4 regions of the Bradyrhizobium sp. 2TAF36 genome follow, and region 2 is predicted to be linked to each of the others. Evidence: predicted binding sites of a transcription regulator. Region 2 holds the regulator's gene; each other region holds the start of a gene.

The links. Region 2 encodes PhoB, which activates phosphate uptake and scavenging genes when phosphate is short. Its sites were predicted from a motif close to TGTCATNNANCTGTCAT; they were not measured.
Region 1: AB4Z51_RS11795 (acetoacetate decarboxylase) is a predicted target of PhoB. The motif match lies at 1,819-1,835, and genes of this name have one in related genera.
Region 3: AB4Z51_RS04240 (RNA degradosome polyphosphate kinase) is a predicted target of PhoB. The motif match lies at 1,325-1,341, and genes of this name have one in related genera.
Region 4: AB4Z51_RS02335 (UDP-2,3-diacylglucosamine diphosphatase) is a predicted target of PhoB. The motif match lies at 6,931-6,947, and genes of this name have one in related genera.

Annotation. Positions count from the first base shown of each region.
Region 1 is NZ_JBFRFR010000016.1:99,566-105,765, forward strand. Features, by position in the region: gene AB4Z51_RS11785 (aldehyde dehydrogenase family protein) at 1-171, opposite strand, end outside; gene AB4Z51_RS11790 (patatin-like phospholipase family protein) at 604-1,779, opposite strand; gene AB4Z51_RS11795 (acetoacetate decarboxylase) at 2,000-2,782, shown strand; gene AB4Z51_RS11800 (transporter) at 2,897-3,913, shown strand; gene AB4Z51_RS11805 (carbohydrate porin) at 3,935-5,338, shown strand; gene AB4Z51_RS11810 (MFS transporter) at 5,335-6,200, opposite strand, start outside.
Region 2 is NZ_JBFRFR010000011.1:47,410-55,617, reverse strand. Features, by position in the region: gene AB4Z51_RS08415 (UPF0104 family protein) at 1-161, shown strand, start outside; gene AB4Z51_RS08410 (ATP-binding protein) at 195-1,493, shown strand; gene pstS (phosphate ABC transporter substrate-binding protein PstS) at 1,638-2,651, shown strand; gene pstC (phosphate ABC transporter permease subunit PstC) at 2,796-3,785, shown strand; gene pstA (phosphate ABC transporter permease PstA) at 3,787-4,632, shown strand; gene pstB (phosphate ABC transporter ATP-binding protein PstB) at 4,629-5,450, shown strand; gene phoU (phosphate signaling complex protein PhoU) at 5,462-6,178, shown strand; gene phoB (phosphate regulon transcriptional regulator PhoB) at 6,194-6,901, shown strand; gene AB4Z51_RS08375 (GcrA family cell cycle regulator) at 7,138-7,650, opposite strand; gene AB4Z51_RS08370 (aspartate aminotransferase family protein) at 8,107-8,208, shown strand, end outside.
Region 3 is NZ_JBFRFR010000005.1:110,588-117,373, reverse strand. Features, by position in the region: gene AB4Z51_RS04250 (CDP-alcohol phosphatidyltransferase family protein) at 1-480, shown strand, start outside; gene AB4Z51_RS04245 (chromosomal replication initiator DnaA) at 593-1,270, shown strand; gene AB4Z51_RS04240 (RNA degradosome polyphosphate kinase) at 1,415-3,607, shown strand; gene ppx (exopolyphosphatase) at 3,623-5,125, shown strand; gene AB4Z51_RS04230 (PepSY-associated TM helix domain-containing protein) at 5,223-6,389, opposite strand; gene AB4Z51_RS04225 (TonB-dependent receptor) at 6,402-6,786, opposite strand, start outside.
Region 4 is NZ_JBFRFR010000003.1:74,003-82,210, forward strand. Features, by position in the region: gene AB4Z51_RS02300 (winged helix-turn-helix domain-containing tetratricopeptide repeat protein) at 1-851, shown strand, start outside; gene AB4Z51_RS02305 (CHRD domain-containing protein) at 941-1,357, opposite strand; gene AB4Z51_RS02310 (c-type cytochrome) at 1,511-2,440, shown strand; gene AB4Z51_RS02315 (alpha/beta hydrolase) at 2,442-4,160, opposite strand; gene ypfJ (KPN_02809 family neutral zinc metallopeptidase) at 4,157-5,191, opposite strand; gene AB4Z51_RS02325 (Lrp/AsnC ligand binding domain-containing protein) at 5,568-5,813, opposite strand; gene thiD (bifunctional hydroxymethylpyrimidine kinase/phosphomethylpyrimidine kinase) at 5,943-6,743, shown strand; gene AB4Z51_RS02335 (UDP-2,3-diacylglucosamine diphosphatase) at 6,972-7,784, shown strand; gene AB4Z51_RS02340 (glycosyltransferase family 4 protein) at 7,784-8,208, shown strand, end outside.

The sequences.
Region 1 (6,200 bases), on a different contig from region 2:
CAGATCGGCGAGCCTGTTGAGGATGGCGATCCGCTGGTGCGGCTTCAGCCAGGCCTTTCGGTCCGCGAACAGTTTTCGCGCGGTCTCGAACTTTGCCTCCAGCGCGGCGGCGTCGTCACTGGCGAGCTCGGTGATCTCTTTTCGGTCGAAGGCCTGTACAATCTTGATCATCATTTTCTCCACGCCGTGTTGTGCTCTTCGCCTGGCGTCCACTATGGCATGGGGCGCGGTGTGGCCAATGTCGCGGATTGGCGCTGAGCGGATCCGTCGTGCGATTTGGCAATCGAAGCTCGCTCCCGCGCGAAAGCTGCACCGAGGCTGCGCACTGCGCGCACGCTAATTTCGCCGAGGACAGATGGTCAAGCCGAAGAGATCGACCGGTATCTTGCTTGTGATGACATCGAGACCGCGGGGCTGATGCTTTGCGTCACGTCGTCGAAGGTCAAAATGGATGGGAGGCAACGATAGCATCATGCCCCTGTTTTGCCCGACGAGTCAAGTTTCCTTCGGTTAAACGTAAGTCATTGATCCGCCACGCCCCGGCTACTGTGCATGGGGTTGTTTTCGCAGTTTTGTTTGGAGCGGTTCGTCTGAAGAGCGCCGTTACGCGCTCTCCGTCTCCCGGTGCACGTCGTGCACCACGAGGCCCATGCCTTCGTCCGGCATCTTGATCCAGTCGCGGCGCTTCAGCGTGCGCTTGGTGTCCTCGTAGCCGCTCGTCCAGTGCTCGCGCATCGAGGTGCCCGAGAACTCATGGTCCTTGGCGTCGCCCTCATAGGCCTTCTGCTGGTAGATCAGGTGCAGGATCGCGATCTCCGGCATGCGGCGCAGGCTCGACTTGAGCTGGCGATCCTCGTCGGAGAGTTGCTCGTCCGGGACTTTCGCCAGGGCCTTGTAGAGCAGAACCTTGAGGTTGTGCGTGCGGCGGTAGACGTCGGTGTTGTGGCGCGTGCGCGAGGAATACATGATGTCCTTGTGGCGGGCCATCACATCCTGGATCGAGCGCGGCAGCACGCCCCGTGCGCTGAACAGGTCGACCTGGAACACCAGCGAGTTGAGCGCGTCCTCCTGGTCGAGCAGATGCTGGAGCGGCGTGTTGGAGACGATGCCGCCGTCCCAGAAATGATCGGTGCCGATCCGCACCATCGGCAGCGCCGGGGGCAGGGCGCCGGAGGCCATGATGTGCTCCGGCTCGATCTCGTCATGGGAATTGTCGAAATAGATGAAGTTGCCCGAGAGCACGTTGACCGCGCCGACCGCGAAGCGGACCTTCTTCTCGTTGATGAGATCGAAGTCGACGAGCTCCAGCAGGCTCTCCTTCAGCGGCATCGTGTCGTAGTAGCTGGTGGCGGTGCGCGCGCCGACCGGGCTGAACCAGGGATTGACCTGGTGCGGGGTGAAGAAGCCGGGCTGGCCCATCGCCGACGTCATCCACGCACTGGTGAGATTGCGCCACTGGCGGAAGATGTCGCCGTCGGGCGTGTAATGCCAGATCTTGCGATTGGTGATGCGCTCCCAGAAGATGCGCAGCGCCTCCAGCCGCTTCTCCGGCTTATTGCCGGCGATGATGGCTGAGTTGATCGCACCGATTGAAACACCGCAGACCCAGTCGGGCTCGATGCCGGCTTCGTGCAGCGCCTGGTAGACGCCGGCCTGGTAGGCGCCGAGCGCGCCGCCACCTTGCAGCACCAGCGCGACGCGGTCGCAGCGTTCGGGGCGCCAGCCCCGTGCGGGAGGCTGATGCGTCTGATGAGCCGGTTGCGACGTGCGGGCGTCCATGGGTGCCTCCTAGCGTGGACCAAACGATTGCGTCCGGCAGTGACGGCGTGATGACAATTTCAGCGCCGATGCATCGTCCGCATGCAGGCCGACCGCAGCGGGAATGGCGGGAGGTCGTGCGCCTGACGGAAATCCTTCACATCGCGGTCAATGACGGCGGCTAGCAATTTGCGATCCAGGCCTGACGCCGCCGGGCGGGCATCGCACACAGGAGATCAGGATGCGCAGGGAAGACGTGCTGAGACTTCCGTCCATGCCGGCGGCGGGGCCGAGCTATCCGGCCGGGCCCTATCGCTTCGTCAACCGCGAATTCCTCGTCATCACCTACGAGACCGATCCGGAGCTGATCCGCGCCGGCCTGCCTGAGCCGCTGGAGCCGATCGACCAGCCGATCGTGCATTACGAATGGATCAAGATGCCGGACTCCTCCGGCTTCGGCAGCTACACCGAATCCGGCCTCGTCATTCCGGCGCGCCTCAACGGCGAGGAAGTCAATTTCGTCTCGCAGATGTATCTGGATGATGATCCGCCGATCGCGGCGGGCCGCGAGATCTGGGGCTTTCCCAAGAAATACGCCCATCCGAAACTCGAGATCGTCAAGGATACGCTGACGGGCACGCTGGAATATGCCGGCCAGCTCGTCGCCATGGGCACGATGGGCTACAAGCACGAGAGCATGGCCGGCAACGGCGATCGCACCCGTGCGACGCTGTCGAAGACGCAGATCAATCTGAAGATGATCCCGGGCGTCGACGGCCGTCTCGAAGTCTGTCAGCTCGTCGCGATCAACCTCATCGACATCGTGCCGAAGGGCTCCTGGATGGGGCCCGGCCGGCTGCATCTGGTGCCGCATGTCAACGCACCGGTCGCGGATTTCCCGGTTCGCCGCTGCCTGGGCGCGCACCACTACATCGCCGATCTCACGCTGCCATTCGGCCGCGTCGTGCACGACTACGTCAAGGAGGCCGAGGCGGTGGCCGCGACGGGGCTGGCCGCGGAGTAGGGCGGCACCATCATCAAACTGTAACAAAGCCGTAATTGAGTACCCGTGAGAGGTCCGGAAGATGCCGTCAGCCATCTTCCGGAGCGGGGCATTTGTTGACGGTTGGGGTTGGCCATGGCTGAGCCGGCGAAGCTTGTCAGCGCGATATCGGATTCCGTGCCGGCCATTCCCGGCCTGGTCTGGGCGTTCCGGCTGCACCGCGACGGCAGTGCCGAGGCGCTGCCGATCGACCAGCCGATCGAGTTCAGCCATGACGGCCGGCTCTGGCTGCATTTCAACCTGACCGATGCGCGCGCACGGCCCTGGATCGCAGCGTCACAGCTGCCGCCGCTCGCGCGCGACCTCCTGCTGTCCAACGACACTTTCCAGCAGCTTCACGTCATCGACCATAGCGTTTACGGCGTCTTCTCCGATCTCGTGCGCGACATCGACAGCGCGACGGAAGAGACCGCGTTCCTGCGTTTCGCCATGACCGAGCATCTTCTCGTCAGCGGCCGGCATCAGGCGCTATGCTCGGCCGATGCGACGCGCCGCGTGCTCGAAGGTGGCTACCGCGTCGACAACGTCGCCCATCTCCTGGAAAAGATCGTCGACGAGGTCGCCGACACGCTGGACCGGATGACGGACAAGCTCGGCCAGGAGATCGACGACATCGAGGAACGGATTTTGGCCGACGACGCCAAGCCGGAGATGCGCCGCAATCTCGGCCGGCTGCGTCGGACTTGCGTCAGGTTGCATCGCCAGCTCACTGGCCTGCGCGTGCTGTTCCACCGGCTCGATCAGAAGAACACCGATCATCTCGCGCCGGCCTTGCGCATCCACGCCGGCAAGCTGGCGCAGCGGCTGGACGGGCTCGATCACGACATCGTCGAGCTCCGCGAACGCAGCCGCCTGCTCGAGGAGGAGCTGCGCTTCAAGAACGAGGAGGAGAGCAACCACCACCTCCACACGCTCTCCATCGTGACCTCGCTGCTGCTGCCGCCGACCCTGATCACCGGCATCTTCGGCATGAACACCAAGGGCCTGCCGCTCACCGATGTCGAGAGCGGATTTCTCTGGGCGGCGCTTCTGATGGCCTCGTCGGTGGGGGCAGCCTATCTGTTCATGCGGCGCACGGGTATCTTCAGGTAGCGTACGCAGCCGGTATCAGCCGTGATCGGGACGTCCCACAGATTTCCGCTGCGAAATGCGGCCGCGATCGTGCTGGCCTCAACGGTGGCGAGCACCGGCGCGTTCGCCGGCGCCAAGGACGAAAGCGCGGCCGAATGGCTGGCGCCAAAATGGTTCAACGAATGGCATGACGGACTCGCCAACAAAGGCCTGAATTTCGGCGCCACCTATATCGCCGACAACATCACTAACGTCTCCGGCGGCGTGAAGCGTGGCGCCATCCATTTCGGGCGCCTCGATCTCTCGGTCGATGCCGATCTCGACAAGCTCGTCGGCTGGACCGGCGGCCGCTTCTACGCCAATGCGTTCGTGATCTACGGGCAGGGACTGAGCCGCAACTACGTAATGAATCTCGCCACCATCAGCGAGATCGAGGCATTGCCGGACCAGCGGCTCTACAACGCCTATTTCGAGCAGAGCTTCTTTGGCGATCGCCTGAACATCAGGGCCGGCCAGCAGGCCGCCGACGTCGAGTTTTTCGACAGCCAGACCGACGACCTCTTCATCAACGGCACCTTCGGCTGGCCCGCGATCAAGGCGAGCAACCTTCCGGCCGGCGGCCCGGCACCGCCGATCGCTGTGCCCGGTATCCGCATCAAGGCGGCGCTGACCGACAACATCACCGCGTTCGGTGCGGTGTTCAACGGCGATCCGTCAGGTCCGGGCGATCAGGATCCGCAGCTGCGCGACCATCATGGCCTGGCGTTCCGCGTCAACGATCCGCCGTGGGTGATCGGGCAGGTCCGCTTCAACTACGACATCGATATCGGCGGCCGGCCGCTCGCCGGCAATTTCACGCCGGGCGCCTGGAAGCATTACGGCTCGTTCGACAGCCAGCGTTTTACGGCCGAGGGGCTCTCGATCGCCGATCCCGGCGGAAGCGGTGTACCTGCAAGACTTCGCGGCAATTACGGTATCTTCGCCGTCATCGAGCAGGTGCTCTATCGCCCGCCGGAGGTGAAGGACAACAGCACGTCAGCCTCGATCCCGGGCGTCACCGCGTTCGGCCGCATCGCCTACAGCCCGCCGGACCGCAATCTGATCGACCTTTATGTGGACGGCGGCATCGGCTTCGTCGGCTTCACGCCAGGCCGTCCGCCCGATCGCTTCGGCGTGGCAATGGCCTATATGCGGATTTCGAACACCGCGCGCAATCTTGACATTGATACGCAGGCTTCCACCGGCATCCAGAGTCCGGTGCGCAGCAACGAGACGCTGATCGAGATGATCTATGAGGCGCATATCAAGCCGGGCTGGCTGATCGCGCCTTACTTCCAATACGTGTTCCGCCCCTCCGGCGGCATCCCCAATCCGAACGATCCGACCGGCGTGTCGCGGATCGGTGACGCCGCAGTGTTCGGCGTCACCACCACGATCAGGTACTAGGCCATCGCCGGCTTCGGCTCGGCCTTCGGTTGCCGCGACAGCGCCAGCACGATCAGCGAGGCGAACACGCAGAGCGCGCCGGCGATGAAGAACGCGGGCAGGTAGCTCTCATAGACCGTCCGCGAGAAACCGGCGCCGAACGCCGCGGTGCCGGCGCCGAGCTGATGGCCGGCAAAGATCCAGCCGAACACCAGATTGGCGCGCTCGGGTCCGAATTTCTGCGCGGTGAGCCGCACCGTCGGCGGCACCGTGGCGATCCAGTCGAGCCCGTAGAACATTGCGAACAGCGACAGCCCGTAGAACGAGAAGTCGCTGAAAGGCAGGAAGATCAGCGAGAGCCCGCGCAGGCCGTAGTACCAGAACAGCAAATAGCGGTTGTCGTAGCGGTCCGACAGCCAGCCCGACATGATGGTGCCGAAGAAGTCGAAGATGCCCATCGCGGCGAGCAGGCCTGCCGCCTGCACCTGCGGGATGCCGAAATCGAGGCACATCGGGATCAAATGCACCTGGACGAGGCCGTTGGTCGACGCGCCGCAGACGAAGAAGGTCGCAAACAGGATCCAGAACGCGCGCGATTTCGAGGCGTCGCGCAGCGTGCCGAGCGCCACGCCCGTGATCGAGCCATGGCTGACCGGCGGGGCCGGCAGGGGCTCGGTGCCTTCGTCGCCGAACGGGCGCAGGCCCACATCGCTCGGCCGGTCGCGCATCGCGAGGAGAACCGCCACGGCGGAGACGCCGAGCGCGATGCAGACGAAGCCGAGCGCGAGCCGCCAGCCGTAACGTTCGGTCAGGCTTGCGAGCAGCGGCAGGAATACGAGCTGGCCGGTGGCGACGCTCGCGGTCATGATGCCGACGACGAGGC
Region 2 (8,208 bases):
ATTATCTCTCCCCCTTCGTCATATCTGTAATCTTGCTGACGTTTCGCGAGGTTATAATCGGCGCTCGATCGAAGCGCTTGCAGCAGGCGGCGCTCAAGCTCGACCCCGGCCCGGCGCGTGAAGCCGCCTATGTGAGAGAGCGCAGCGACACCGGCGCCTGACCGGCGCATCCCCTTTAGGAGAAGCCCGCCCCGATGGCGATCGACGCACCATCTTCTCCCTCCGCGCAGCCCTGGTCTGACCGGCTGCGGCACTCGACCGTCATCCTGATCGCCGCAGCGCTGGCGCTGTCGGTGGTGGTCTCGCTCGGCGAATTGTCGGTGATGCGGGCGGCGACGGTGTTCCTCTGCATCGCGGCCGCGGCGCTGATCCCCTGGCGGCTGCACGACAATGCCGCTTCGCGCGACGACACCCGCCGCGTCAACCCGGTCGAGAGCGCGGCAGTGGCCGCGGTCGTCGCCGGCATGCCGGATCCGGCGGTGCTGCTCGACCGCGCCGGGCGTGTCATCCATCTCAATGCCGCCGCCGCCCAGCTGGCGCCGGCGCTGCGCAAGAACGAGCTCGCCCAGTTCGCGCTGCGCTCGCCGGAGATCATCACGGCGCTGCGGGAGTCGATTGCGACCACCGAGCCGCGGCGCACGACCTATCTCGACCATGTCCCGGTCGACCGCTGGATGGAGCTGACCATCACGCCGGTGCCGGTGCCGACCTCCTTCGGCGGCGCCGACAAATGCATGCTGATGACCTTCCACGACCAGACGCCGCTGCGCCGGGTCGAGGAGATGCGCGCAGACTTCGTCGCCAATGCCAGCCACGAGCTGCGCACGCCGCTCGCCGCGCTGTCGGGTTTCATCGACACGCTTCAGGGCCAGGCCAAGGACGATCCCAAGGCACGCGAGCGGTTCCTCGGCATCATGCACAACCAGGCGACCCGGATGGCGCGCCTGATCGACGATCTGCTCTCGCTGTCGCGGGTCGAGCTGTCGGCCCATGTGCGGCCCGACACCCTGGTCGACCTGCTGCCGATCATCTTCCAGGTTGCCGACGGGCTCGAGCCGCTGGCGCGGGAGCGCCAGGTCGAGGTCGAAACCCATCTGCCTGAGACTCCGGTGATGATTGCGGGCGACCGCGAGGAATTGCTTCGCCTGTTCGAGAACCTGATCGAGAACGCGCTCAAATACGGGGCGTCGGGCGGACGTGTCATCGTGTCGCTGGCCGCCGCGGCAGCCACTGATGGAACTCAGGAAATCCGGGTCATGGTCCGTGATTTCGGACCCGGCATCGCGCCCGAGCACCTGCCGCGACTGACCGAGCGGTTCTACCGGGTCGACGTCGGTGACAGCCGCTCGCAGGGCGGGACGGGGCTCGGATTATCGCTGGTGAAACATATTCTTAACCGCCATCGCGGCCGGCTTTTGATCGAGAGCGTGCCCAAGCAGGGCGCCGTTTTCACGGCCTGTTTTCCCCAGGCGAAGACCGCGGCTCCAACCTGATATTCAAGCGATTTCAATCGCTTGGCCGTGTCATCCAGCTGTCACGAAACCTTCGTAAAAGCACAGCCGACCGCTCCTAAAGGGGCGGCACGGGGAGCGCGATCGGGCGCGGATGGCGCTTCGCTCCCCTGTATGGAGACCACCATGAATTTCATCAAAACTATCGTCGCTGCCGGCTTGGTCGCCGCATCGGCGACGGCGGCGTTTGCCGCCGATATCACGGGTGCCGGTGCGACGTTCCCGTTCCCGATCTATTCCAAGTGGGCTGACGCCTACAAGAAGGAGACCGGCAACGGTCTGAACTACCAGTCGATCGGCTCCGGCGGCGGCATCAAGCAGATCCAGGCCAAGACCGTGACCTTCGGCGCCAGCGACGCGCCGCTCAAGGCCGAGCAGCTCGAAAAGGACGGCCTCGTCCAGTGGCCGATGGTGATGGGCGCCATCGTTCCGGTCGTGAACATCGAGGGCTTGAAGCCCGGCGAGCTGGTGTTCGACGGCGAGACCCTGGCCAGCATCTATCTCGGCAAGATCACCAAGTGGGACGACGCCGCGATCAAGAAGCTCAATCCGAACGTGAAGCTGCCGTCGGACGCGATCACCGTGGTCCGCCGCTCGGATGGTTCGGGCACCACCTTCAACTTCACCAACTATCTCGCCAAGGCCAGCGCGGACTGGAAGAGCAAGGTCGGCGAGGGCACGGCGGTCGAGTGGCCGGTCGGCGTCGGCGCCAAGGGCAACGAAGGCGTGTCGGGCAACATCAGCCAGACCAAGAACTCGATCGGCTACGTCGAGTACGCCTATGCCAAGCAGAACAAGCTGACCTACACCGGTCTCGTCAACAAGGCCGGCAAGCCGGTGCAGCCGACGGTCGAAGCCTTCCAGGCCGCGGCTTCCAACGCCGACTGGGCCAAGGCTCCCGGCTACTACGTCATCCTGACCGACCAGCCCGGCGACAAGTCCTGGCCGATCACGGCGGCGACCTTCATCCTCATGCACAAGGATGCCACCGACAAGGCAGCCTCGCAGGAAGCCATCAAGTTCTTCCGCTGGGCCTTCAAGAGCGGCGGCAAGGCGGCTGAAGAGCTCGACTACATCCCGATGCCGGACCCGGTCGTCCAGCTGATCGAGAAGACCTGGGCTGCCGAGATCAAGAGCTAAGCGCTCTGTGTCCCGGACTGGGCGCCGGGATCTCACAAGACCTCCGCTCCGGATCGGCCTCGCGCCGCATCCGGAGCGCAAGACCAACAACAAGACCGACAACAAGCGTATATCAAACGGGCACAGGGGATCGGCGTGGCAGAGATGGCCGTTCAGAGCGATGTAATCGACGACGCCGGACCGTATGACCGCGCCAAGGCCTTGGGCGCCTTCAAGCTCGGCGACCTCACCTTCTACTGGATCACGCGGCTGTCCGCGATCTCGGTGCTCCTCATCCTCGGTGGCATCATCATCTCGCTGATCGTCGGCGCGTTCCCGGCGATGAAGGAATACGGCTTCGCCTTCCTGTGGACGCAGCGCTGGGCGCCGTCGGCAGATCCGCCCGTGCTCGGCGCGCTCGGCCCGATCTACGGCACGCTCATCACCTCCTTCATCGCGATGGCGATCGCCATTCCGGTCGGTCTCGGCATTGCGATCTTTCTGACCGAGCTCTGCCCGCAATGGGCGCGCCGCCCGATCGGCATGGCGATCGAGCTGCTCGCCGGCATTCCCTCGATCATCTACGGCATGTGGGGCTTCTTCGTGCTCGGCCCGTTCCTGGCCAACACGTTCCAGCCCTTCATGATCAAGATCTTCGACGGCGTCCCCGTGCTGGGCGCGATCTTCGCAGGCCCGCCGTCCTATCTCAGCCTGTTCAACGCGGCGCTGATCCTCGCCATCATGGTGCTGCCCTTCATCACCTCGATCTCGGTCGACGTGTTCAAGACGGTGCCGCCGGTGCTCAAGGAAGCCGCCTACGGCGTCGGCTGCACCACCTGGGAAGTCGTGCGCAGCGTGGTGATCCCCTACACCCGCGTAGGCGTCATCGGCGGTGTCATGCTGGCGCTCGGCCGCGCGCTCGGCGAGACCATGGCGGTGACCTTCATCATCGGCAACTCGTTCCGCATCTCGTCGTCGATCTTCGCCCCGGGCACCACGATCTCGGCGGCGATCGCATCGGAGTTCGCCGAGAGCGACGGCCTGCACCAGTCGGGCCTGATCCTGCTCGGCCTGCTGCTGTTCGTGCTGACATTCTTCGTGCTCGCGGCTGCACGGTTGATGCTGATGCGTCTTGAAAAGAAGGCGGGGAAGTAACATGAACCCGATCTACGCACGCCGCCGCCGCATGGACATCGTCATCCGTGTGCTCTGCCTGGCTGCCGCTGCCTTCGGCGTCACATGGCTCGCGCTGATCCTGATGACGCTGCTCTACAACGGCATTGCCGGCCTGAACCTGGAGCTCTTCGTTGCGGACACGCCGCCTCCGGGCTCGACCGAGGGCGGCCTGCGCAACGCCATCGTGGGTTCGATCATCATGACCGTGCTCGGCGTCGGCATCGGCGCGCCGCTCGGTCTGTTCGCCGGCACCTATCTCGCCGAGTACGGCCGCAACGACCGCCTGACCTCGGTGATCCGCTTCATCAACGACATCCTGCTGTCGGCGCCCTCGATCATCATCGGCCTGTTCATCTATGGTGCGGTGGTGGTGCCGATGCGCGGCTTCTCGGCGATTGCCGGCTGCCTCGCGCTTGCGGTGATCGTCATCCCGGTGGTGCTGCGCACGACCGAGGACATGCTGCTGCTGGTGCCGAACGCACTGCGTGAGGCGGCCTCGGCGCTCGGCGTGCCGCGCTCGCTGGTGATCAAGCGCATCGCCTATCGCGCGGCGCGCTCGGGCCTCATCACCGGCGTGATGCTGGCCACCGCCCGCGTCGCCGGCGAGACCGCGCCGCTGCTCTTCACCGCGCTGTCGAACCAGTTCTTCAGCCTGGGTCTGAACAAGACGATGGCGAACCTGCCGGTCACCATCAACAATTTCGTGCAGAGCCCCTACGCCTACTGGAAGCAGCTCGCCTGGAGCGGCGCGCTGCTCATCACCCTGACCGTTCTTGCCCTGAATATTGGCGCGCGCATTCTGAGCGCCGAGAGGACCGCAAAATGAGTGATCTTTCCGTATCGATGAGCGCGGCCGGTGGTTTGCCCCAGGCGCCGGTGCTGCCCGAAGCTCCGGCCAAGGTGACGGTGCGCAACCTCAATTTCTACTACGGCGAGCACCACGCGCTGAAGAACATCAATCTGGCGCTCGGCACCAACCGCGTCACGGCGTTCATCGGCCCGTCGGGCTGCGGCAAGTCGACCCTGCTGCGCATCTTCAATCGGATGTACGACCTCTATCCGGGCCAGCGCGTCACCGGTCAGCTCATGCTCGACCAGACCAACGTCCTCGACCCCAAGCTGGACCTCAATCTGCTGCGCGCCCGCGTCGGCATGGTGTTCCAGAAGCCGACGCCGTTCCCGATGACGATCTACGAGAACATCGCCTTCGGCATCCGCCTTTACGAGAAGATCTCGAAGTCCGAGATGGACGACCGCGTCGAGAAGGCGCTGCGCGGCGGCGCGCTGTGGAACGAGGTCAAGGACAAGCTCAACGCCTCCGGCCTGTCGCTCTCCGGCGGCCAGCAGCAGCGCCTCTGCATCGCCCGCACGGTCGCGGTGCGGCCCGAGGTGATCTTGTTCGACGAGCCCTGCTCGGCGCTCGACCCGATCTCGACCGCCAAGGTCGAGGAGCTGATCCAGGAGCTGTCCGAGAACTACACGATCGCGATCGTCACCCACAACATGCAGCAGGCGGCGCGCGTCTCCGACAAGACCGCCTTCATGTATCTCGGCGAGCTGATCGAGTTCGACGACACCAGCAAGATCTTCACGTCGCCGACCGACCGGCGCACGCAGGATTACATCACCGGCCGGTTCGGCTGAGGAGACGGAACATGGGTTCTGAACATACCGCAAAGGCCTTCGACACCGACCTCCAGGAGCTCACGCGCCTGGTCGCCGAGATGGGCGGCATCGCCGAGCGCATGATCGTCGATTCCGTCGACGCGCTGATCCGCCGCGACGTCGCGCTCGGCCAGCGCGTCGTGACCATCGACGCCGAGCTCGACGCGCTCCAGAAGAAGATCGAGGAGCGCGCCGTTCTCACCATCGCGCGCCGCCAGCCGATGGCGGTGGATCTGCGCGAGATCGTCGGCGCCATGCGCGTCGCGACCGATCTCGAGCGGATCGGCGACCTCGCCAAGAACATGGGCAAGCGCGTCGCGGCGCTGGAGACGGATTTCCATCCGCTCAAGCTGTTCCGCGGTCTGGAGCACATGACCGACCTCGTGCAGCAACAGGTCAAGTCGGTGCTGGACGCCTATGCCGCGCACGATCTGCCGGCGGCGATGGCGGTGTGGAAGGGCGACGAGGAAGTCGACGCCATCTGCACCTCGCTGTTCCGCGAGCTCCTCACCTACATGATGGAGGATCCGCGCAACATCTCGTTCTGCATCCATCTGATGTTCTGCGCCAAGAACATCGAGCGCATCGGTGACCACGCCACCAACATCGCCGAGACCGTGTTCTACATGATCGAGGGCCAGGCGATCACCGACAAGCGGCCGAAGGGCGACATGACGACCTTCGCCACGACGGTCCCGAACACTTAAGGAGCGACGAACACCATGGGCGCACGCATTATGGTGGTTGAGGACGAGGAAGCTCTCACCGAGCTTCTCCGCTACAACCTCGAAGGCGACGGCTATGACGTCGAGACGGTGATGCGCGGCGACGACGCCGACACCCGCCTCAAGGAGCACATCCCCGATTTGATCGTGCTCGACTGGATGTTGCCGGGCCTCTCCGGCATCGAGCTGTGCCGGCGGCTGCGCACCCGGCCCGAGACCAAGCAGCTCCCGATCATCATGCTCACCGCGCGCGGCGAGGAGAGCGAGCGGGTGCGGGGCCTTGCGACCGGCGCCGACGACTACATCGTCAAGCCGTTCTCGGTGCCGGAGCTGCTGGCACGCGTGAAGGGCCTGCTCAGGCGCGCCAGCCCCGAGCGGCTCGCCACGGTGCTCGCCTATGGCGACATCGAGCTTGACCGCGACAAGCGTCGCGTGGCGCGTTCGGGCCGGCCGATCGATCTCGGCCCGACCGAATATCGCCTGCTGGAGTTCTTCCTGGAGCATCCCGGCCGCGTATTCTCGCGCGAGCAGCTGCTCGACAGTGTCTGGGGCCGTGACATCTACATCGACGAGCGCACTGTCGACGTCCATATCGGCCGCCTGCGCAAGCTGCTCAATCTCGGCCGCGAGCAGGACCCGATCCGCACCGTCCGCGGTGCGGGCTACGCACTGGACGATCGCTTTGCGAAGGCGGAGCAGGCGTAAGCTTGGTGAGCTGCGGCCGCACCCTCGGTGTCGTCCCGGACAAGCGTAAGCGCAGGTCCGGGACACCCACAGCGAGTGGTTATTGTGTGAAAAGGTAACTCCGAGTCCCCGTAGCCACATCTTGCGGTGGTTAAGGGTCCCGGATCTGCGCGCGCTTGAGGCGCGCTTGTCCGGGACGACATCGGATTTGTTGAGCCGCCATCGTGTGACGGCTCCTTTCCGAGCTCAGAACGACCTCAGCGCGGACCCGGCTTCACCGGCGCGCGCCGGCGATCGGCCGCGGGCTGATACGCCACGCGCGAGTGCTGGGCGCAGTAGGGCAGGCCGGAGAGCGCCTTGCCGCCGCAGAAGAAGAAATCCGGGCTCGAGGGATCGCCGACCGGCCAGTGGCAGGTCGCCTCGTTCAGCTCCAGCAGCGACAGCCGCTGGCTCATCGGCACGACGTTGTCGTAGGTGACCGGTTCGGCCTCGACCTCGACTTCGAAGGCCTGCGCCAGCGCGGTGTTGCCGCGTGCGATCGGGCGGGTCACCCGCATCATGTGCTGGGCGGGGCGCGCCTTGCGCGGCCGCGGCGCTGCCGATGAAGGGCTCTTGGCGCGGCCCGACAGGCCGAGCCGGTGCACTTTGCCGATTACGGCATTGCGGGTCACATTGCCGAGTTCAGCGGCGATCTGGCTGGCCGAAAGTCCGGCCTCCCAGAGCTTTTTCAGCTGCTCGACGCGATCATCCGACCAGGTCAAAACGGTCATTGCACCCTTTCCTTCGCCGGCGCTTGCCATCCTGGCGGCCGCACGGCGAATGCCTAAGCTTCGAAAAACCCGTGCCGCCAGAATCCCTTAAGGCTCGCCGGGCGCACCAGATGCGCCCGAACGCTTACGCCGGTACATGAGGACTTAGAGGATCAGAACTGCTGCACGAGATGTCGTATCTGACAAGCCAAACGCTACAATATGGCGTGACTCACGCGCAAGAGTCCGCCGACTCGCTTCCACATGTTCCGTGGCGGAAATACGCAAAATCGCCACCGCAAGACTACGGATTCTGCGTTTCGCGAGGCTTTCCGGGCGGCATTGACACCGGTTTCACCAAGCATAAGATAGTCACACGTGCCGCCCTTAAAAGGCGGCACGTTTCGTTTTCCGGGCCGGTCAATGGTGCGTTGCGCAATGCACGCTCACACCGTCCGCAACATTCAAGTGATCGTCATGACTAACAGCGCAGCGCCGCATTTGCTCCCCGTTTTCGCCAGGTCCGACCTCGGTTTCGAGCGCGGTGAAGGCTGCTGGCTGATTGCGACCAATGGCGAT
Region 3 (6,786 bases), on a different contig from region 2:
ATCGTGTCGAGCCAAATGGAGGTTGCGTTCGCCGTCTTCCTCATTGCCGGCGTGAGCGACGCGGTCGACGGCTTCCTCGCCAAGCGCTTCAACATGACGAGCGAGCTCGGCGCCCTGCTCGATCCGCTCGCGGACAAGGCGCTGCTGGTCTCGATCTATCTGGCACTGGGGATCTGGGGCGACATCCCGCGCTGGATCGTGATCCTGGTGGTATCGCGCGACATCATGATCGTCGCCGCTGTGATCGTGTCCTGGCTGTTCGACAAGCCGGTCGAGATGAAGCCGTCGAAGGTGTCGAAGCTCAACACCGCCGCCCAGGTGGCCTACGCGGCGCTGGTGCTGGCCTCCCTCGCTTTCGGCTTCAAACCGGCGCCCTATGATATGATCCTGATGGGCCTCGTCACGGTCTTCACGCTCTCTTCCGTGTCGCTCTATCTCGTCGAGTGGCTGCGGCACATGAGCACGATCGAGGCCAAGTAGCACGATCGAGGCCAAATGAGCCGGGATGCGGCCCCGCAAAAGGCCAACTCCCGCTCGATGAAGTCGAATCTCTTCAAACGAAGCCGGCGTGCCGGCACGGAGCACAGCAAGCGTGGCAGGCCGCGTTCACCCCCGACAATTGGCATTCTCTCTTCCGCACGCGGAGAGCCTCAGCCGGGATAATTTCCYCGAAGGCCCCGCCAACGAAGCCGGTCTTGCCCTCATCGATGCCTGGCCGGAATGGCCGAACCGGATCATGTGGCTGGCCGGCCCGGAAGGAAGCGGCAAGAGCCATCTCGCCGCGATCTGGGCCGAGGATTCCGGCGCCCGCTCGACCACAGCCAATGGGCTGACCGCCGAAAACGTCCCGGGCGCGCTCGCCACCGGCGCGCTGGTGGTCGAGGATCTCAAGGCAAAAGAGTTCGACGAGCGGGCCCTGTTTCATCTGATGAACCTCGCCCGCGAGGATGGGGCCTACCTGCTCTTCACCGGCCGCGAGGTACCGGCGTCGCTCGAGATCGAGCTGCGCGATCTGCGCTCGCGGCTGCGCGCGGTTCCTGTGATCTCGCTGCTGCCGCCCGACGACCAGCTCTTCCGCGGCCTGATCGTCAAGTTCTGCGCCGACCGCCAGCTCACCGTGGATGAGAGCGTGGTCAGCTATCTCGCCACCCGCCTGGAGCGGTCTTCGGCGGCCGCACGGGGGGCCGTTGAGCTGCTCGACAGCGAAGCCCTGCGCCTCGGTCGCCCCGTCACGCGGGCGCTGGCCGCCGAGCTGCTTCGGGACGCCTGACCCTTCCACCCTGGCTCCAAGGCCGCTTGACGCGGCGCAGCGGCGGAACATCAATGTCATCGAAACGTCATCGGACTAACACATGCTCCCGCCGGTTTTGCGCATAAGTCGCAAATTGGGGCGAACTGGATGGATCGACTTCTGATGGACTCTGCGCAAGCTGTTGAAATTAAAGAAAAAGCCCCGGAGACCGAGGGCCTGCCGGCGATTGCCTCAAGTCCCGAGCGCTTCATCAATCGCGAGCTCTCCTGGCTGCACTTCAACCGCCGCGTCCTGGAAGAAGCGGTCAATCCCAGCCACCCCATGCTGGAGCGGGTGCGATTCCTGTCGATTTCAGCGAATAACCTCGACGAATTCTTCATGGTTCGCGTCGCCGGCATCAAGGCCCAGGTGCGCGAAGGCATTGCCGAGCGCGCGCCCGATGGCCTGACGCCGTCCGAGCAGCTCGCGCTGATCAACCGCACCGTCTCGCAGCTCGCCTCCGACCAGCAGGCGATCTGGCGCGACCTGCGCAGCACGCTGGCCGACGTCGGCATCGCACTGGTCGACGGCAAGGACGTCACCAAGGCGGAACGGACCTGGATCGAGGACTACTTCCTCAACAACGTGTTTCCGCTGTTGACCCCGCTCGCGATCGACCCGGCTCACCCCTTCCCGTTCATTCCGAGCCTCGGCTTCACCATCGCGCTCCAGCTGACGCGCGCCGCCGACGGCAAGCAGATGAACGCGCTGATTCGTATGCCCGGCAAGATCGACCGCTTCATCCGGTTGCCGGCCGAGGGCAAGGTCGTGCGGCTGATCTCGCTCGAGCAGGCGACCGGGCTGTTCATCAACCGCCTGTTCCCCGGCTACAATCTCCACGGCCAGGGCGCCTTCCGCATCATCCGCGACTCCGAGCTCGAAATCGAGGAAGAGGCCGAAGACCTCGTCCGCCTGTTCGAGACCGCTCTGAAGCGCCGCCGCCGCGGGTCGGTGATCCGGCTCGAGATCGACGGCAAGATGCCGGAGGAGCTGCGCAGCTTCGTGCAGCATGCGCTGTCGGCCGCCGACGACGAGGTCTTCCTGGTCGACGGCGTGCTCGCCATGAACGAGCTCTCGCAGCTCACCCGCCTCGACCGGCCCGATCTCGAATTCACCCCTTACGTACCGCGCCATCCCGAGCGCGTGCGCGAGCATGGCGGCGACATCTTTGCCGCGATCCGGCAGAAGGACCTCGTCGTCCATCATCCCTACGAATCCTTCGACGTGGTGGTGCAGTTCCTGCAGCAGGCCGCCCGCGATCCCGATGTCGTCGCGATCAAGCAGACGCTCTACCGCACCTCCAACAATTCGCCGATCGTGCGCACGCTGGCGGAAGCCGCCGAAGCCGGCAAGTCCGTCACCGCGCTGATCGAATTGAAGGCGCGCTTCGACGAGGAGGCCAACATCCGCTGGGCCCGCGACCTCGAACGCGCCGGCGTGCAGGTCGTCTACGGCTTCCTCGAACTGAAGACGCACGCGAAGCTCTCGATGGTGGTGCGCCGCGAGGGCGGCGGCCTCACCACTTATGTCCACACCGGCACCGGCAACTATCACCCCGTCACCGCACGTATCTACACCGACCTCTCCTACTTCACCTCGGATCCGACCATCGGCCGCGACGCGGCGCGCGTGTTCAACTTCATCACCGGTTATGCCGCGCCGAGCGATCTGGAAAAGATGGCGGTGTCGCCGCTGACGTTGCGCAAGCGCATCATCGAGCACATCCAAGGCGAGACCGCGCATGCGCGGCATGGCCGACCCGGCGCGGTCTGGATGAAGATGAATGCGCTGGTCGACCCCGACATCATCGACGCGCTCTACGAGGCCTCGCAAGCCGGCGTCCAGGTCGAGCTCGTCGTGCGCGGAATCTGCTGCCTCAGGCCCGGCATTCCAGGCCTGTCGGAGAACATCCGCGTCAAGTCGATCATCGGGCGCTTCCTGGAACACGGCCGAATCTACTGTTTCGGCATGGGCCAGGGCCTGCCGAGCGCGAAAGCGGCTGTGTATATCTCCTCGGCCGACATGATGCCGCGCAACCTCGACCGCCGCGTCGAGGTGCTGTGTCCGCTGCAAAATCCCACGGTGCATCAGCAGGTTCTCGAACAGATCATGGTCGCGAATCTGAAGGACAATGAGCAGAGCTGGCAATTGTTGCCGGACGGGTCCTCGACGCGTATGAAGACCGCGAAGGGCGAGGAGCCTTTCAACGTCCACAACTACTTCATGACAAATCCGAGTCTATCTGGCCGTGGAAAGTCGCTCAAGGAATCCTCGCCGCGCCGTCTCACGCGCCGTAATGAACGTCATCAGTCTTGATCCGGGATCGAGGACGTGAAGCGGCCGCGTAAGCGCGGCTCGAGCGTCGCGGTCATCGATATCGGTTCCAACTCGGTCCGTCTCGTCGTCTACGAGGGACTGACGCGGAGCCTCATTCCGATCTTCAACGAGAAGACGCTGTGCGGCCTCGGGCGCGAGGTGCAGAGCACGGGCCTGCTTGCGCCCGATGCCGTCGACAAGGCGCTGACCTCGCTGAAGCGGTTCCGGGCCCTGTGCCGCGTCATGCAGGTCGGTCGCGTGTTTGCGATTGCGACCGCAGCCTGCCGTGACGCCTCCAACGGCCCCGACTTCATCGCGAAAGCCGAGCGCATCTGCGCCGTGAAGATCGAGATCCTGTCGGGCCCGCGCGAGGCGCGGCTGTCGGCGCTCGGCGTGATCTCCGGCATCCATCATCCCGACGGCATTGTCGGCGATCTCGGCGGCGGCTCGCTCGAGCTGATCGACGTGCGCAAGAACAGCGTGCGCAGCGGCGTGACGTTGCCGCTCGGTGGCCTCGCGCTCCAGGACCTCGCGCACAAATCGCTCAAGCGCGCCGACCGCATCGTGCGCGAGGAGCTCGACGAGGTGCCGCAACTCACCGCCGGCCGCGGCCGCACCTTCTACGCCGTCGGCGGCACCTGGCGCGCGCTGGCGCGCATCCACATCATCCAGAGCGGCTATCCGCTCCAGGTAATGCACGGCTACTCCATTTCCGCAGCTGAAGCGCTGGACTTTTCGCGTCGGCTCCGCCGGCTTGCGGCCGCCGACATGCTGGCCGACATCGAGATCGTCGCGGATGCCAGGCGCCCGCTCCTCACCTATGCGGCGCTGGTGCTCGAGCACATCATCCGCGTGGCGAAACCCAAGTCCATCGTGTTCTCGACCTTCGGCGTGCGCGAGGGCCTCTTGCACGAGAAGCTATCGGAGTCCGAGCGCAACAAGGACGGGCTGATCTGCGCCGCGGAAGAGCTCAATCAGCTGCTGTCGCGTTCGGCAAAGCACGCCCGCGAGCTGATCGCCTGGACCGACCGCCTCGCGCGCGTGGTGAAGCTGCGCGAGACCGAGGAGGACCGCCGCTTGCGCCACACCGCGTGCCTGCTCTCCGACATCGGCTGGCGCGTGCATCCCGACCATCGCGGCGAGCAGACGCTGAGCCTGGTCGTCAACGGCAATTTCGGCGCAATCACCCACACCGAGCGCGCCTTCGTCGGCCTGTCCGTGTTCTACCGCTATGCCGGCCTGAGCGAGGAGAACCAGCCGCCGGTGACCATGCAGGAGCTGCTGACACCGGCCCAGCTCGAACGCGCCCGTCTGCTGGGCGCGGCGTTCCGCGTCGCCCATCTGATCTCGGCGGCACGCCCGGGTGTGCTGCCGGCCACGCATTTCCGCAGCCAAGGCCGCAATCTGATGCTGGTTTTCGAGCACCGGCTCGTCGACCTCGTCGCCGACCGCGTCGGCAGCCGCTTCCGCGCCCTCGCCCGCCTGATCGGCCGCTCCGGCTCGATCGTGCGGCGCTAGAGCATGATCCGGAAAAGTGCGCAGCGGTTTTCCGAAAAGATCATGCTCAAACAACAACCTAAAGCGCGATAAGGATTCATTCCAAGCTCATCGCGCTTTAGACCCGCTGGCCGGTCCTGATCCTCCCCGGACGTTTCTTGAGCCACATGATCCCGCCGCTGATGAACAGGGCGAGAGGTGCGAAGCCGGCTGCGAACACGAACAGGCGCCCGATCAGCCCGAACGTCGCGCCGTTATGGATCCAGAGCTGTTCGGCCAGATAGCGATCCCCCATCGACATCGCGGCCGAAGTGCGATCGTGCACCACTGCGCCACTCCATGGATCGAGCCAGATCGCCCCCCGGGCACGTACCGCGGGATCAGCACCCGCGGCCCGCAACTGCACCCGCCACGTGTTGCGCGTTTCGGTGGGCGGGCTCAGCATGGCAACCGCCATGCCCGGCTTGGCCGCTTGCGCGCTCCGCATGATCGCGTCGGGTGATAGCGGCGGTGTCCCCGTCGGGGGCGGCGCTTCGATCCGCGGCGACGGATCGGCTGTCGGTTGCGACACAAGGCCAACGATGGGACGCACGACGTCGGGAAAAATGATCCCGACGCCGGTCATCGAGATCACCGTGAGCGCGAGCAGCGCCCAAAAGCCGGCCGTGCCGTGGACGTCGAAAACAAATCGAAGCAGCGAAACGTCCTTCCGGACCGACACCGATCGCCAGAATCGACCCGGCCTCGGCCACCACAAGATGACGCCTGACATGGCCAGGCCGAGCAGCATGAACCCGGCAACGCCGACCAGCTCTTTGCCCCACCACTCGTAGAGCAGCAGCGTGTAGTGCAGACGATAAACCTTAAGGGAGAACGCGTTGACGTAGTCACGCCGCCCGAGCACCTTCCCGTTCGAAGGATCGACCATGGTCGTCCAGCGATTCGGGTAGCGGCCTTTCGCAGTTTCATGCGCATGTATCACGACCCAGACCGGCCAGGTCCGATCCGGCGCGAGGATCGTGGCTATCGGCGCGGGATCCGCTGCCGCGGCCGCGCGCATCACCTCGCTCAACGTAGCCTCTCGTTCCCGACCGGCGGGAGCGTAAAGCGCCGGGTTCAGGGCGGCGTCGATTTCCCGATAGAAGACGATGAAGCTTCCCGTGAGGCCGATCAGCACCACGACGATGCCGCCGAGCAATCCGAGCCATCGATGAACCCACAGAAGCCCGCGCCGTGCGCGTCCGGTGAGGTTCGGGGCCGGCAACATCGCCGTTGCACGCGTCAAAGCCGACCCGCCTCAGAAATCCGTCGACATCGACAATAGCAGGGTTCGCGGGACACCTTGCGACAATGCGGAGAAGCTCGCCACGCCAGCCCAGTAATTGGTATCGAACACGTTCTGAACCAGGGCCCGCAGCGTCACCGGCCGGTTGTTGATCCGCGTGTTGTAGCGGGCACCCAGGTCGAGCCTCGTCCAGGCCGGAACGACCTGCGTGTTCGCCGCATCCAGATATTGGTGTCCCGTATAGATGGTGTTTGCGACCAACGTCAGTCCGGGTGCGAACGGCGTGTCCCATTCGGCGGACAGGTTTGCCTGCACCTGAGGCACACCGATCGGCGTCTTGCCGAGATTGGTTGGCGTGCTTGTCTTTGTCAGCTCTGCATCGATCAACGTCACGCCG
Region 4 (8,208 bases), on a different contig from region 2:
ATCGGCTGACGAGCAGTGTCATCGGCGCAATCTCCCCGCGACTGGAGCGCGCCGAAATCGAGCGCGCCCAACGCAAGCCGACCGACAACCTTCAGGCTTATGACTATTATCTTCGGGCATTTGCCTCGTTCTTCAAATTTACCGAGGAAGCAAGCATCGAGGCTATCGAGCTCGCAAGAACTGCCCGCGAGATCGATCCCGAATTCGCGCGTGCATACGCGCTCGGCGCCCGTTGCTATGTCCTGAGGAATGTTTTCGACTGGATCACTGATGAAGCCCATGAACACAGTGAAGCCGCGCGGCTGGCGAGGCGGGCGGTCGAGCTTGACCCGAACGATCCGTCGGTGCTTGCGATGGCCGGACACGCGCTCTCCCAGGTGGCAGGCGAGGTCGAGGAAGGCGATGCTCTTCTCGTGCGCGCGATCAAGCTGGACCCAAACCTCGTCATCGCACGACATTGGAACGGTTGGAGCCAACTCTGGCTTGGTCGCGGTGACGCCGCAATCGAGCAATTCAACACCGCATTGCGTTTGAACCCGCTTCATCCGCATGGGGGCGCCAATGCCCAGACGGGCTTGGCTTACGCTCATTTTCTTGCTGACCGTCATGATGACGCCTTGGCTTGCGCGGCAGCCGCCATCAGGCTGATACCGATCTTTCCGCCTGCGCAATTCATTCTGGCGGCATGCCATGCGGCGTCAGACCGGATTGGGGAAGCCCGGCGGATTTGCGACCGTGCGATGCAACTATGTCCCAATAAGCGTATCGATGCGTACACACGGCGATACCGCCGACGGGAAGATGTCGAAAAGCTGACGCAAGCGCTCCGGGTTGCCGGCATGCCGGAATGAGCGTGCGCGGCCACCTCGCGGCGTGCGGAATCGAAAAGGCCGGACGCTCCCTCCGGCGCCCGGCCTTCGCGTACGAAGCAGCCTTGAGGTTACTTCGTCACCTGGCCGCGGATCTCGCCGCCCGGATTGGCCGCGGTGTGGATGTTGACGTAGAGCTTGCCGGCGAGCAGATCGGCGGCCTGCGCATCGGTCAGCGTTGCCGAGCCCTCGACCGGGCTGGAGGTCGCGTTCGGGATCGCGACCGCGACGCCAGCGTTCTTGCCGGCCTCGGCCGGCCCGTGGAAGTGGGCGGCTGTTGCCGGGCCGGACAGACCGGAATAGGTGACCTTCCAGGACAGCTTCTTGCTGGCGGCATCATAGTCCAGATCGGCGGTTCCGGTGCCGCTGGTGGTGGTCGCGGGCACCTCGGACTTGCCGTCGAGCGTTGCTTTCAACTTTTCGGCGCCGGCGGGGGCTGCAAAAGCTGCGGCGCCCAGCGCGACCATGGCGATGACGGTCTTGTTCATAACATTCTCCCTGAGACCTCGTTGGCCTGCCAACCTTCCAACATTGGCCGTTTCAGTTTATTCCCGTTTCCGGCCGGGGCGGGCTAAATTCTTCGTGGCTGGAGCCGCGTGGACATCGGTCATAAGTTCGCGGCAAGCAATGAATGGATCTGCATGTTGCAACGAACAATTGTCGTGGCGCTGCTTGCCGCGGTCGCTGCTGCGGGCGTCTATTGGTGGCTCAGCGCGCCGGTGGTGGCGGCCGGTGCCGCTGCCACGCCTGCCCATGTCCCCAATCTCGCCAATGGCGAGGTGATGTTCAACGCCGGCGGATGCGCGTCCTGCCATGCCGTCCCCGACCAGCCCGATCGCACCAGGCTCGGCGGCGGCGTCGCGATCAAGTCGCCGTTCGGAACGTTCTATGCGCCGAACATCTCCTCCGATCCGACCTACGGCATCGGCAAATGGACCGACGCCGATTTCGTCAACGCGGTCATGCACGGGGTCTCGCCGGACGGACAGCATTATTTCCCGGCGTTTCCCTACACGTCCTATCAGCACGCCAGGCGCGAGGACGTGCTCGACCTCTTCGCCTATCTGAAAACGCTGTCGCCCGTCGCAGGCAAGGTGCGTGACCACGACGTGCGCTTTCCGTTCGACATCCGGCGCAACATCGGCATCTGGAAATTCCTGTTTATGGACGGAAAGCCCTTCGTCGCCGACGGCACGAAGTCGCCGCAATGGAATCGCGGCGCCTATCTCGTCAACAGTTTCGGCCATTGCGCCGAATGCCACAGCCCGCGCAATGCGCTCGGCGGCATCATTTCCGGAGAACGCTTTGCCGGCGGCCCCAATCCGGAAGGCGAGGGGTGGGTGCCCAACATCACACAGAAGCGTCTCGGCGAGTGGAGCGCGAAGGATATTGCCTATTTCCTCAAGACCGGCGAATTGCCCGACGGCGACAGCGTCGGCGGCGCGATGACGCGCGTGATCAAGAACACCTCGCAATTGCCGGACGAGGATCTCGCGGCGATGGCGGAGTACATCAAATCGCTGCCGCCGGTCGACGGGCCTCCGCGGCCGAAACGCAAGGAAGGCAGCTAGTCTAGGGTATGTAGCGGAAGTATGCGGCTTTTTGGGGAGGCTCAGGGAAGCCCCGGATTTCAACTAGCCGTGGTGGAGGCTTGCCTTCCATAAGTAGTATCGCAAGATCGTTAAGCACATTTCGTGTTGTGGCGAACGTGTTATGATTTAGTCCGAACAGTTCATCTCCAATTAGACTGACATCAATCGTCCAAAGTCCGGGCAAAACAACTGGCCCGGCATCAGGTACATCTCCTGCGCGCGGGATACCTCCGGCAATACGCTTCGATAGCTGCAAGGCCTTGTCGTTCTTGGATGCGTAAAGTGTAAGCCCCTTAGTGACCTTTGCAACGCCGGAAATGTCTTGAACAAACATGTCTCGGTCCACATCGGGGGCGACCATAATCAACTGCGCGATAGCCGTGGGTGATCGTGTCGCTGCGCTATTTGATAGGGCCTCAACTGCGATCAAGTTCCCCATACTGTGAGCTATCACATCGATGTTGTCATATCCGGCTTTGTAAAGATCGTCGATCACGCGAAGAAAGGCCGTGCGCGAAGCCAACGCGCTTTCTTTGTCATAGAGATAGTCCGCGATATCCCCGCGAGACGGCCATGAGAATAAGACTGTGGTGCCTCTGAACTGAAGATCCCAAGTTATCTGCGCTGCCCGGAAGACGGCGTCGCGGAATTTGGTATTGAAGCCATGGACAAACACGAGAGCCTTCTTCTTTTTCGTTGACGCTAGCGTTCTTATCCATTTCGCTTCGTCTGTTTTCTCGATGCTGCGAATAGTAAAATGCTTCGTTGGGTCAAGTGTGTCTCTTCTCAATTCAAATCCGAAGAGCTTAAGGCTCGGGGGCAATTCTATGTTTCCGATGTGGTGTCCTTCAGGCACCCGGACGCGAACGATCCCGACACTCAGATCAGGGTTGCGCTCGCCTGTGTAGCCGCTGACAGCAGTCCAGCCGTTTAAGCTGTAGACAGGAGGTCCATCGCTTGTGAATGCGGGCTGGGGATGGCCTTCGACATCGGGGGGAGCGTCCGACTGTTTGCGGTTCGTTGCATAGAAAAACTCAACGATACGTGTGTCGATTCTGGAGTCTTGAATTGCGCCGCCTTGGGTATCCGGGTCTATTTTTGTGCCGCCGGGTTTAATCGTTGGCCTGATCGGGGCTGCTATCACATCAAAAGGCGCGCGCCATGGCTCATCATCTGCCAGCGTGACGGGCCTAAACCTCTCGATAGAAATCCATTGAACTGAGTTGGAATCAGTGAGGAACTTCCAGTAACTCTCATACTGTGTATTCTGAATCAAAAAAGTCACGCTATTTGGCTCGCGCTCGCGCTCCGATGCCGATAGGCAGCCTCGTAGCCGGTCCGAAAAGCGAGCGTATCTCCCAACGAAATTTTTGGCAGCTTCCGGCTGAACAATTGCCGGCATTCGCTCTGGGGCCTTCCGCGAAAACGCTTCGCAAATTTGAAGGACGTCTCGCTCGGCGACGATCGGTTGCGCGTAGCTGCTCCCGAAGCTCGTTGCGAAAGCAATTGACCAAACAGCCAAGTATTTTAACCAATGCTGGGGCACGGCACACCCCTCAAAATGAAAATGCAAGAGACCGAGCAGGCGTTCGTCGCGGAGTTTCTCTTCGTCCAGTGGGGGCTCCCGAGCGGCCCCGCTCGGTAGTATGCAGTCGTTGTCGGACTTCGGCTGTTGAGAGTTGGGAAGGTCGGGCCTCATTGCCGCGCTCCAGCAAAGGTGTTGCAGCTCTTCACCAATCCAGTTGTGTAACCGACATCGAACCAATGATGGCGCTGCGCGGCGCTGCCATGAGTGAACGAGTCAGGCACTACGTACCCCAAGGCACTCTTCTGCAGGGTGTCATTGCCCAGTGCTTCTGTCGTTCGAATTGCCGCTGCTATGTCGCTCGCGTTGATCTTCGCTTTCTCTTTAATTTTACGCGCCCAAATGCCGGCGAGACAATCGGCCTGCAACTCGAGAAGAACTTGTAACCGGTTTCTCTCCGCCTCCGTTTCCATGCTCTCTTGGAGCTGGCGCACTTTTGGCATAATTCCCAGCAAGTTCTGAACGTGATGTCCGATTTCGTGGGCTATCACATAGGCCTGAGGAAGTTGACAGTCGGCGCCGCTCGAATCGCAGGCATGAAGTTCAGTCTGCATCTCTTGGAAGAACGATAGGTCGAGGTAGACCTTCTGATCATCAGGACAATAGAATGGTCCCATGATTTTCTCGGCTAATCCGCAGGCTGCGTAGGTGGCGCTTGTGTACAGAACGAGACGGGGTGGCCGATAAGTTAGGCGATCGGATGCGAAGATTGCCTGCCAGACCTCCTCCGTGCTGCCCAGAACTCGCGAAACGAAGAGATACATCTTGTCGCGCGGTGCACCGGTCTGGTCGCCCGACTTCGCTGGAAGCTCAGCATAAAGCCACTCGGCTTGCGCGTCATCGCTACTCGTTGTTGCCGTGAATCCTTCACCGAATAGGCGAGCCCGCATGAAGCTGCCAACCTCGATCTCTTCAGTTTGAGCCACGCCATGACGTTGGAGCGGCTGGACGGTTATTGGCTCGTGATAGCCGACCGTCATTTCCGTCGGAGGAGTAAATACAACTGAACCCGGACCAATCTTGTCGACTTGGTTACGGAGGATGGCAGCGGGGTCTATCGGTGCTGGGCGAACTGCCCAGGCTAAGCCGCCTGTGCAAAGCGCCCAGACAGCAACAGCTATCGAAACAAGCGGTCCTTTGGGCATTGCCGGCCCCCGGCGCTCACGATCCGTGCGAAAAGAGCATTCCAGGGTTGTATGTTCAATGAAATGTTTCACACTTTGCGCGCGGCATAAGTGCACGCGGTCGGGCGCCGAATTGTTCCTCCGCGGACCTAAGCGCGTGGGCTACGATGCAAAGGCCCCAACCGCTTGGAGACTATCCGTTTTTTGACCGGACATTGGCGCGATGTCGACGCGGCCGTCATCGATGAAGCGCGTTGAGCCTTGCCAGCGCAAGAGGGTGTCAGCGCTGGATGATGTGCGCGATGGTTAAAATCCGAAGAACTCACTTTGAGCACAATTGGTCCGCTGCGCTGTCTCGGAAGCGGACTTTCCATCCGGCCCTCTGTGAGTGCAAACCCTAGCTTGCGCCAAACGCCTTGAAGGTGATGATGGTGAGGGTGTCCTGGATGCCCGGCAGCACCTGCACCTTCTCGTTGATGAAGTGGCCGATGTCGGTGTCCTTGTCGACGTAGAACTTCACCAGCAAATCGTAATGGCCGGCCGTGGAGTAGATCTCGGAGGCGATCTCGGCTTCGGCAAGCGCGTTGGCGACCGTGTAGGACTGGCCGAGCTTGCATTTGATCTGGACGAAAAAAGGAACCATTGCAGTCACTCCGAAGCATATCTGGCGGCTAATAGGCCAAAACCGGCCGGATTTAGCAAGCGAACTTGCGGGCGACCGGGGTGCGCGCTAGGACGGGGCGATGGCCTCAAAAACGCGGAAAATCGCCCCATGACGACGCCTGTGGCGCTCACCATCGCCGGCTCCGATTCGAGCGGCGGCGCCGGCATCCAGGCCGACCTGAAGACCTTTACCGCGTTCGGCGTCTATGGCGCCTCCGCCATCACGGCGCTGACGGCGCAGAACACAAAAGGCGTCACCGGCATCCACGCGGTGCCCGCCGACTTCGTCACCGCGCAGATCGATGCCGTGTTTTCCGATCTCGAGGTCGGCGCGGTGAAGATCGGCATGGTGGCGCAGGCCGCCAGCATCGATGCGATCGCAGCGGCGCTGTCGCGCTGGATGCCGGGGCATATCGTGCTCGATCCCGTGATGGTCGCAACCTCGGGCGATCGCCTGCTCGCCGCGGAGGCGGTGGAAGCACTGCGCAAGAAACTGATGCCGCTGGCGTCGGTGATCACGCCGAACCTGCCTGAGGCTGCGGCTCTGCTCGACGAGCCCGTCGCTGCAAGCGAGGCCGAGATCGAGAGCCAGGGGCGCCGGCTGCTGGCGCTGGGCTGCCGCGCGGTCCTGATCAAGGGCGGGCACGGCGAGGGCGCCGAAAGCATCGACTATCTCGTCGATGCCGAGAGCACGATCGCGCTTGCGGCGCCGCGGGTCGCCACCCGCAACACCCACGGTACGGGGTGCTCGCTGTCCTCGGCCGTCGCGTCCGGGCTTGCCAGGGGTGAGGATCTGGAGCGCGCCGTGCGGAACGCCAAGGCCTGGATCAGCGCAGCGATCGCGGCCGCCGACCGCTTCAGCGTCGGCCACGGCCACGGGCCGATCCATCATTTCCACAAATTTTACTGATCCGGGCCGCGAGCGCACCGCCCGCGGCGCGCGCGACCGCTGCCGTTAACCTGTTCGGCCATCGGTTCCGGGGTCTTGCGGAGGCGGCTACGGCGTCATGTCGCCTGATTGTCGCATGCGACTGATATTCGCGGGGAGGGCGAGGCAAGGTCTGATTCGTATCTGAGGGTGCCTCAAGGGTTCAATCTGTCATCCCCCTGTCACGGGACATTGGTTACAGGCTGGCGCATGGGAAGTTACGATGTGAGTGACGAGAGCCCTGAAAGGCGCTTTCGCACGTTGTTCATCTCCGACGTTCATCTCGGAGCCCGCGGTTCTCAAGCCGACCTGTTGCTCGACTTCCTGCGCTACCACGATGCCGACACGATCTATCTCGTCGGAGACATCGTCGACGGCTGGGCGCTGAAATCGAGCTGGCACTGGCCGCAGTCGCATAACGACCTGGTCCAGAAGCTGCTGCGCAAGGCGCGCAAGGGCGCCAAGGTCATCTACATTCCCGGCAATCACGACGAATTCCTGCGCAACTATTACGGCACGCATTTCGGCGGCATCGACGTCGTCGAGAACACCGTCCACACCGGCGTGGACGGCAAGCGCTACCTCGTCATCCACGGCGACATCTTCGATCTCGTGGTGCAGAACGCGCGCTGGCTCGCCCATCTCGGCGACAAGGCCTACGACTTCGCGATCCAGATGAATCGCTTCGTCAACTTCTTCCGGCGCATGTTCAAGGTGCCCTATTGGTCGCTGTCGCAATGGGCCAAGCAGAAGGTCAAGAACGCCGTCAACTATATCGGCGCGTTCGAGCAGGCGCTCGCCGCCGAAGCGCGGCGTCACGACGCCGACGGCGTGATCTGCGGCCACATCCACTATGCCGTGATCCGCGACGAGGCCGGCATCCGCTACATGAACTGCGGCGACTGGGTTGAGAGCTGCACGGCGCTGGTCGAGCATGACGACGGTCATTTCGAGATCATCACCTGGGCGGATCAGGCGCGGAAGCCGGCACCGGTCCCGCAGGTCGCAGCAAGGGCCGCTTGATGCGCATCCTGGTCGCGACCGACGCCTGGCACCCGCAAGTCAACGGTGTGGTTCGGACGCTGACCAAGCTCGCAGACGCAGCCAAGGGGTTCGGCGTCGAGTTCACGTTCCTGACGCCGCAATCGTTCCGCACCTTCGCAATGCCGAGCTACCGCGACGTGCGGCTCGCCATGCCGCGGCCGGCGCGAATCGCGAAGCTGATCGAGGAGGCGCGCCCCGACAGCATCCACATCGCGACGGAGGGGCCGATCGGCCTGATGGTCCGCCGCTACTGCCGCCAGCGCAAGCTGCCGTTCACGTCCAGCTTCCACACCCGCTTTCCCGAATATGTCCGCGCCCGCGTGCCGGTTCCGGAATCCCTGATCTGGCGGGCGCTGCGCCGATTTCACGCGCCCAGCCGCGCCGTGATGGCGGCGACGCCTGC